Regions from separate parts of the Pseudoalteromonas sp. CST2 genome, predicted to be linked through region 1. Evidence: predicted binding sites of a transcription regulator. Region 1 holds the regulator's gene; each other region holds the start of a gene.
The links. The regulator sigma-54, encoded in region 1, starts transcription at its own class of promoters, with help from an activator protein. The targets are predictions, from matches to a motif close to GTTGGCACGNNNNTNGNNT.
Positions count from the first base shown of each region.

Region 1 (2,205 bases):
GTGCTGTTGGTTATCGCCATCTGGTACGATGAGTGCAACAAAAATATCAACAGGGCAGTTATCAATAGCATCAAAGTTAACAGGCGTGTCGCTAACAAGTACTAAAGCCAGCGGCTCTTCTACGCCACCCATTCTGCCATGAGGAATGGCGATACCCCGGCCAATACCAGTACTGCCTAGCTTTTCTCTGCTTGCCAGCGCATTAAGAATATCTTGTTGTGGTAAGTAGGGGAGCTTTTCATGAGCAAGCTCACTGATAAACTCTAAAATTCTTTTTTTACTACTAAAAAGGACCGCAGCTTTGCTGCAGTCCTGGCATACTAATGTACTTAATTTCATAATATTAGTGTCTAGCAAGCTTCTCTTTATGTTTTATGACTTGACGATCGAGCTTGTCAATCAACGAGTCTATAGCGGCATACATATCTTGGTGCTCTGTTGAGGCAAATAAATCTGCGCCACTTACATGAATAGTCGCTTCTGCTTTTTGGTTGAGTTTTTCTACATCGAGAATGACATGCACATTGCTAATATGATCTGAGTGCCTTTCTAGCTTTGCAAATTTATTATTTACATAGTCTCTAAGTGAATCAGTTACTTCTACGTGACGACCAGTTAGGTTTAGTTGCATAAGCATTTCCTCTTTGTTTTTTACGTCTTATATCAAACTCTTTCTCTGATTTGACGGTGGAATAGCTAGCGATTCACGGTATTTTGCTATTGTGCGTCTAGCTACTTTAATTCCTTGCTCTGCCAATATATCCGCAATTTTACTATCACTCAATGGTTTAGCTGAGTTTTCCGCGGCAATTAGCTTTTTAATTAGGGCACGTATTGCGGTTGATGAACACTCTCCGCCGTTTTCAGTGCTTACGTGGCTTGAGAAAAAATACTTAAGCTCAAAAATACCACGTGGCGTATGCATATATTTTTGCGTAGTAACACGCGAAATTGTCGATTCATGCATTTCTACCATTTCAGCAACATCGTTTAAAACCATTGGCTTCATGGCTTCTGGGCCATGTTCAAAAAATGCTTGTTGCTGTTTTACAATACAGTTTGTTACTTTGAGCAGCGTGTCGTTTCTGCTTTCAAGGCTTTTTATAAACCATTTAGCTTCTTGTAAGTGAGAGCGAATAAATTGGCTATCACCACTTGATTTTACGGTACGTGACATAGCCGCGTACTGACTATTTACGCGTATTTTTGGCATGCTATCTGGGTTTAGCTCTACCACCCAGCGGCCTTTTATTTTTTTAACCGACACATCCGGTATTACATACTCCGACTCTTCCCTTACTATGGTATCTGCAGGTTTTGGGTTGAGGGTATGTATTAGGGTCATGACCTCTTTAAGCTCGTCTTCTTTAAGCTTAGTCTTTTTCATTAATGTACGATAGTCGCGTGCCGCTAATAGATCAATGTGATCGGTTAAGATCATTTTAGTTTGTTCTATAAAAGGGGTGTCTTTATCAAACTGGTTTAGCTGAATACACAAGCACTCTTGTAAACTGCGCGCGGCTATACCTACAGGGTCAAATAACTGAATACGCTTTAAAACGGCTTCTATTTCATCAAGTTCAACTTCAACTTCGTCATCGTTTTCTTGGTTAAAGCTCTCTAAAATTTCTTCGCAACTTAGCGTTAAAATACCCGAGTCATCTACAGCTTCTACAATGGCAATAGCAATGGCTTCGTCAGTTGGGCTAAAAGGAGTAAGCTGAAGCTGCCACATTAAATACTCATGTAGCGTTTCAGTAGAGGCACCTTGATAAATAGACTCATCTTCCGGCATTGGGCCTGAGGATGCAGCAGGGGCTGCGCTCATGTACTCATCCCAGGTTACATCCATTGCCATATCATCGCTAACGGTGTCTTTATTTAAAGCTTCGCCACTGTCTTGCTCGTACTCGCTGGTTGTATCGTCAGCCGATGCGCTTACGGTTACATCATCCGTATCTGCTTTTTGCTCATTTTTTCCAGCCGACTCTTCCGTGTAATCTTGCTCTTCTACTTCTAATAGCGGGTTGCTATCAAGTGCTTCTTGTATTTCTTGCTGGAGATCCAATGTACTGAGCTGCAGCAAGCGAATCGCTTGTTGCAATTGTGGAGTCATTGTAAGTTGCTGGCCCATGCGCAGCTGTAATGATTGCCTCATGTATCTCTAACAATCCTTTTATGTTGTTATAATTAATATTAGCAGAT
Region 1 covers NZ_JAQREO010000001.1:215,579-217,783, forward strand. Annotated here, with positions in the region: gene PSH41_RS00970 (PTS sugar transporter subunit IIA) at 1-339, opposite strand, end outside; gene hpf (ribosome hibernation promoting factor) at 344-631, opposite strand; gene PSH41_RS00980 (RNA polymerase factor sigma-54) at 659-2,158, opposite strand.

Region 2 (2,205 bases), on a different contig from region 1:
GTCATCGGCATAGTGGCGGTAACCCAATAAATTTTGCCCGCGCAATAGCATTTGCTGTTTAGTATTCGGCATTGCTTTTTTCAGAGCACGAATACGCTCCCACGGATCTTCACCTAAATAACGAATACACGAATCAAACGTAGCGCCGCCCCACGACTCAATAGACCAAAAACCGGCATCATCAAGTTTGCTAGCAATAGGTAGCATGTCATCTAAGCGCATACGGGTTGCAAGTAAAGACTGATGAGCATCGCGTAAAACAAGTTCTGTTAATTTTAATTTAGCCATGTGTGCCTCTTATTTATTATTTGATTTGTACTGAGCAATGGCAGCACTAATAGCAGCGATGTGCTCGTTTGGCACACCTTGAGATTTTAAAGATGGTGATTTAACCGGTATTGCAACTTCAGCCTCGTCAAAACGAGCAACCAAGTTAGACATGAGTGACACAGCACCAATCAATATTGAAAGAAATACAAACACGCCCACCATGCCCGTAAGCATCAAGCTACCTGCGGTTGTGAGTACAGCTCCTATATCCATTTTTCTCCCCCTGCACTATATAGCGATATAAAAAACCGCTTTATTTAAATAATTATTCACCGAATGATAACAAAACTTTTAACTTTGTCCACCACCTGTCAATTGGTAAAACCAATTAAAATTAAACTAACATACAGCCACAATAGTTAACATAGCTAATACAGGGTTAAATTGGCTTAGATATAGATGATAAAAATAACCGTTATAGGCAAAGGTTATATGGTTAAACCCAAAAAAACTTAAAAACTATAAGAAATAGTAAGTTAAACGGCAGGTAAAAAATCAGTTTGGGCTAAAATGTAAATTGGTCTTACCAAGACTAGTAAAGCAGCGCACAAAAAATATTTATTTTTTTACTCTCTTTACAATAGTGTGAATAAGTTACATCGTTAAACGTAAAACTTACCAATCCTAAATTTATAATCTTCGCCAAAAAAACCATAACATATTGAAAATTAATAGAATTAAACTCTGGCACGCAACTGGCATTATTACTTTCGAACGAATTTGATAACCAAGGAGAAAACAATGTTACGCTGGACAATTACATTTTTAGTTATTGCTTTAATCGCTGCAGTGTTAGGTTTTGGTGGTATCGCAGGTGCCGCAGCTGGTATAGCAAAAATTATATTCTTTATCTTTTTAGTACTTTTAGTGATTTCTTTAGTTTCAGGTGCGCTGCGCGGTAAATCGCCCAGGTAGCTACTAACATACTTAAAACACTAAACAATCAACATATACAAGGAATTACATTATGAACTCAACAACTTTAAAAGCAGCACTAATCGCCGTATTTGCAGGTTTCTTTATGATGGGTTGTGAAGACAACCACGCAGAAGAAGCAGGTGAGCGTATTGATGAAGCAGTAACTGACGTGCAAAACTCTGTTGAAGATGCATGCGAAAATGTAAAAGAAGGCGTTAACGCAGAAGAAACTAACTGTTAATCTGTTTGGTAACGTAAAAAACGGCTTTTAATAAGCCGTTTTTTTGTGCGCTAATAAAAAGGGGCTTCTAACTCTTATAATGCATAGCCTACATTAACGGGTGTGATTTTTACGCTAGCTTGTTAAAATAGCGAAAACTATTACTTATTAGCAATTATGGCACTGACCACCACTTACACACTCGATAAACCCTACTACTACGAATGCTTTGACGAGTCCCACTCTTATAGTAAAGCAGCCAAGCCAAAGTATTTTTTGCTGGCATTACTGGTGTGCTTAGGTTTAATTAGTATTTACGCTATGGACGATCATTACCTAGGTACATTTTTAATAATGCTGGGTGTATTAGAATGCGTTGCCTTTTATTACCGCAGGCCTTGGTGGGTTACGCGCCAAATGTTTAGTCGTGCTTCGGGTTCAACGGTTACTCTTTCGTTTACCGATGACGCTATTAGCACCGAAAACCACTATAAAAGCCATACATTTAAGTGGGCAGAAATAACCCATATTATTAAAACCAACCACGGCTACTTAGTGCACCATAATAAAGGTATGCAATATATTTCTAGCAGTGTATTAACCGATGAAATGCGCGATTTTATAAACAAAAAAGCCACTCAGTGAGTGGCTTTTGGTATAGCTAAGTGCATTACTCAGCTAAGTATAACTGTTGATTAAGCATTGCCCGGATTAGGGTTAGACTTTTCAGCTTGTAT
Region 2 covers NZ_JAQREO010000021.1:18,942-21,146, reverse strand. Annotated here, with positions in the region: gene oadA (sodium-extruding oxaloacetate decarboxylase subunit alpha) at 1-288, opposite strand, end outside; gene PSH41_RS19110 (OadG family protein) at 298-543, opposite strand; gene PSH41_RS19105 (DUF1328 domain-containing protein) at 1,072-1,245, shown strand; gene PSH41_RS19100 (hypothetical protein) at 1,298-1,489, shown strand; gene PSH41_RS19095 (YcxB family protein) at 1,646-2,113, shown strand; gene csrA (carbon storage regulator CsrA) at 2,164-2,205, opposite strand, start outside.
Region 2: the regulator sigma-54 is predicted to act here: its motif matches at 1,014-1,032, upstream of PSH41_RS19105 (DUF1328 domain-containing protein).

Region 3 (2,205 bases), on a different contig from region 1:
CCATCAATAATAAGATCGCAGGCCTGCTCAACAGGAATGATTTTAGAGCTAATCCCCATAAGCACATGCGCTAATGCATTGGCTGTGCCCATTGGGATAATACCCAGCTTGCACTGAGTGTTTACCAACACACTTGCTACTTCTGTCACGGTTCCATCGCCGCCACAGGCAATTATTATATCTGGCTTATCTTTAATGGCTTGTTTAGCAAGCTCAATACCGTCTATTTCTTTGGTGGTGGTTAATACTTCTAAATCATAATACGCCGACAACCTAGCCACTATTAAATGCTCTTTGTCTTGCCACATTTTGGTACCCGACACAGGGTTTGCAATAATAACGGCTTTGTTTTTAATAACTAGCTCGCCCTTTTTATGTCGCTTTGCTAAATGACGAAGCTGATGCTTATTAAGATTTGCGGTTTCGCGGGTTTCTTTTATTTGCGCGAGCACTTGGTGAACATCGGCGTTTTTATCTTGGCTCAGTAAATACGCTGCCATAACAAATACCGAACGCCCTCTGCCCAGTGCACAGTGAACTACCACGCGGCGGTCTTCTTTAATATGATGATGTATCCAGTTAATGGCTTGGTTTAATTGCGAATGGGTAGGCACACTATGATCAAGCACCGGAATATTTAAATAGCTAATATTTTCTTGTGTAGAACTCCATTCTAAGCCATCAAACTCACACGTTACATCTAATATTGCCGTTATGCCGTTTTCTTTTAACGTATCTATATCAGAGGGGAACAATCGGCATGCTAAAAATAAATGGTCGTTAATTTTTTGAATGGGAGGGACTTTATCGTGCTTGCGAGAATACGCATTGTAAATTTGAACACCCAGTAAAAAAGGCACAAATGCCCAGCGAATATAAAATGGGATGACACCATTTTCACGCTTTCTAAAAATTTTCGCCAAATTAAAAATGTAAGCACCACTGACAAGAATTAACGACAATGCACTCCAGTAAAATACCACTGCAAAATATACCGAGTTAACCTCCCACCCTATAAATATAAAAATTAACGCTAAAATTAAATAACTCGTTGCAGCCCACATATTTTCTCCTTTATTTTTACTGTTTTGGCACATTTTTTTACAGCTGTGTATAAGTGTAGTAGCAATTTACACGCCAACAAAAGTTGTTTTTTAGGAACAAAAACAACACTAAGTAACTGATATAAAATAAATAAAAGTAGCTAGCTTTAGCTGTATTCGCATATTAGGCGCTTTTTACACAGTAATCGGTCATTTTTTCTCACTACTCAAAGGTAACTGTTTATATTTAAAACTTGTTTCAATGTGTACAGCAGCTAATATAAATGTCAGCTTAAAAGTTTTCGCATCCAATCACTCTTTTCACACGTTTATTGAGAGTGTGTTTATCTTTATTGGTTAAATTTATAACAGCCTGTTTAATCTCTATTTCAAAGCGATTAAGCTGCGCTCAAATAAAACAATTTTTAATTCACGAAGCCCAACACACCTCGGTAATAATAAAAACAACAGGAACCTTATGGAAAACGACAATTTACTTCCTCTTTTGTGTAAAACAGCACAGGGTAACAAAGCCGCGTTTGCTGATTTGTATCAGCAAACAAGCGCAAAGCTTTTTGCGATTAGTTTAAATATGCTGTCAAACCGCGCGCACGCAGAAGAAGTACTGCAAGAGGCATTTATAAAAATTTGGCATAACGCGTCAGAGTACAACTCATCTAAAGGCACAGTTATTAGCTGGATGATAAGCATTGTGAGATACCGCAGCTTAGATGCATTGCGTTATCACAAGGTAAGAAAAGAGCAGGCAATGGGTGATGATGAATACGATGAACAAGCAGTCGATGTTAGTTACGACGAACAAACCAAACTTGTTAATTGTATTGAGCAACTTGATCCCCAACAAAAACAAGCCATTCATTTAGCCTATTACAAAGGGCTAAGCCATGGTGAGTTAGTCAATCACATAGAAACGCCCTTAGGCACAGTTAAAAGCTGGATCAGGCGTGGTTTGCAGCAGTTGCAGAGGTGTTTAACATTATGAATTATAATAAACCAGAATTACTTGATGCTTTAGCAGGGCAGTATGTATTAGGTACTTTAAAAGGCCTGGCACGAAAACGTTTTCAACGCTTAATGCTCAGCTTACCGCAAGCCCGAGAAGCCACTATAATGTGGGAGCAAAATTTAAATGATTTAGCCA
Region 3 covers NZ_JAQREO010000003.1:409,687-411,891, forward strand. Annotated here, with positions in the region: gene PSH41_RS06640 (diacylglycerol kinase family protein) at 1-1,064, opposite strand, end outside; gene PSH41_RS06645 (sigma-70 family RNA polymerase sigma factor) at 1,522-2,046, shown strand; gene PSH41_RS06650 (anti-sigma factor) at 2,043-2,205, shown strand, end outside.
Region 3: the regulator sigma-54 is predicted to act here: its motif matches at 1,124-1,142, upstream of PSH41_RS06640 (diacylglycerol kinase family protein).

Region 4 (2,205 bases), 220 kb from region 1:
AACGTTGTTTAACATCTAACGCAACAGCATTAAAGCTGATCATAGTAATAGCGATAACACTAAAAAAAACACACTTCATGGTTTTCCTTCCAACATACAGTGCTTGTAGATTAATAAAAAAAACACTTGCCATAATTTAACTTCCCAACATTAAATCCGTTTACACATTCCCTCAGGGATTATGGCAAATGCTTTTGAAACCTACCTTACTAGGTAAAAGCTTAAGTAAAACTTAATTAACTTCAGCTGTGGATAATAAATCTATTTTAAGCAGCTCGTTTTAGCGCTAACGGCTTAAAATTTCTAGCCACAGAAAAAGATTTAAACATCGTTACTATTGAGTTTGTTATTAAAGCGCTTAATCAAAATTAAGGTTTAAAATTTTGAAACTCTTCTTTAGAAATTTTCTTGTCTTGGTTTTCGTCTAAATCGGCAAATTGCCTCATTACTTCTTTATCTTGTTTGGCTTCTGCAAGCGATACTGCTCCATCCATATCTTTGTCTAAATGAGCAAAGCGAATGTTGACAGAAGAGGCTAAAGCCGTGGCGCTAATGGCTAAAAACATTAATGCAAATGCTGCGATAAGTTGTTTCATAATCATGTTCCCTAATTAAATGAATTTACTGAATAAACTTTTTGAATTCACTTAGCGACAACTGGCTATCTTGGTTAGTGTCTATTTGTGAAAAGTTTTCGTGTAGTACGGCATCTTCACCCGCTTCTGATTCGCTAAGTGTGCCGTTACTGTCTTTATCTAGCTCATTAAATGTAGCTTGAACGTCCATAGCTATTGCATCTGTGCCCATAAACCCAAAAGCCAGCATGGGTAAAATTACTAAAAAGCGGTTGTTCATTTAATTTCCTTATTGATTAAAGTTGCACTCACTATTACAAAAATGATGCCAATTTAAATAAGTGTTTAAAATCAATGGTTTATATTGTTTGAGGGGCGCTGGTCGGAATTTTTTACTTAAATGTGTGTTATTTTTGCAACAGGCGGTACGTGCTATTAGTAGTTAATAGAGTTATCAATAGCTTAGTGTGTTGCTAAATGGCAACAGGTGGATATATTGGGTTAAATATAGAAGTTGATTCAGCGAGAGTATAAGGTAAGTAACTAAAATAGGGCGCTTAAAATAATAAAAGGAAATGATAATGCCTGTAACGTTGGCTAAAAAGTATCGTGCAATGCTTAATTGGCGGCCTAACTTAATAGGTCAGTTTATAATTAGTATGTTGCTGTCGTTACTGCCGCTTAGTTTAGTGGTTATTGTTTTTTTAAATGCGTTAAACAAACAGCTCGCTGTTACCCAGCTTATCGTCAGTAATAATTACCAAGTTACTAAGTCGTTTAATTTTTTAAAGCAAGAGCTTAATAGCCTAGAGCGGGCAACGCGACAAAACTGGGTGTTAAAAAGCGAGTCGCTCGACACGTTAATAAACGAAAAATGGCAATCCTCCTTACAAACAATCGACACGCTCAGCCAAGCCAGTGCCACACAGCAATACACTATGCAGTGGCGTCGCTTAGCAACAACATTGCGTAGTACTCATCAAGCTTTAATTGAAAATAACCAACAAGATGCTGCATTGTTTGTGCCTATTAGCGATTTAGTGGCTGAACTTACTGTGTGGTTGCGCGATACGAATGCAGCGCAAATACAAAATAACCAAAGTGAATTAAGTACTTTACAAAGCTCGTTTATTAACTGGTTAGTAGCGCTTATTCCGCTTACTTTACTAGTGGGTGGAGGCTTTTTATGGCGCATAAGTAAGCGTTTAAAAGGGCTTACGTCGGTAATAGATAAACTAGGGCAAGGCCACTGGCAGCAAAAAATTGCAGTGCAAGGCTCAAGTGAGCTGGTGGAATTAGGCGAAAAACTACAATGGGTGCAAGAGCAGCTACATATGCTTGAGCAACAAAAAGATACCTTTTTACGCCATGTAACCCACGAGCTTAAAACGCCGTTGGCTTCAATGGTCGAGGGCACCGATTTACTTAGCGATGAAATAGTCGGCCCCATTACAAAAGAGCAGCAAGCTGTGCTTGAGCTTATTAGCCAATCTATGGTGCGTTTGCGCACTATGATTGACAGCCTACTTAGTTATAACGCTATCAGAACCAGTAAAGACAGCGTTAGCGAAGTCGAATTTGGCAATTTAATAAATAAAATAAACAGCCATTTTGAGCACCGCTTAACGGC
Region 4 covers NZ_JAQREO010000001.1:433,215-435,419, forward strand. Annotated here, with positions in the region: gene PSH41_RS01965 (calcium dependent protein) at 1-79, opposite strand, end outside; gene PSH41_RS01970 (hypothetical protein) at 369-596, opposite strand; gene PSH41_RS01975 (EF-hand domain-containing protein) at 622-855, opposite strand; gene PSH41_RS01980 (sensor histidine kinase) at 1,157-2,205, shown strand, end outside.
Region 4: the regulator sigma-54 is predicted to act here: its motif matches at 890-908, upstream of PSH41_RS01975 (EF-hand domain-containing protein).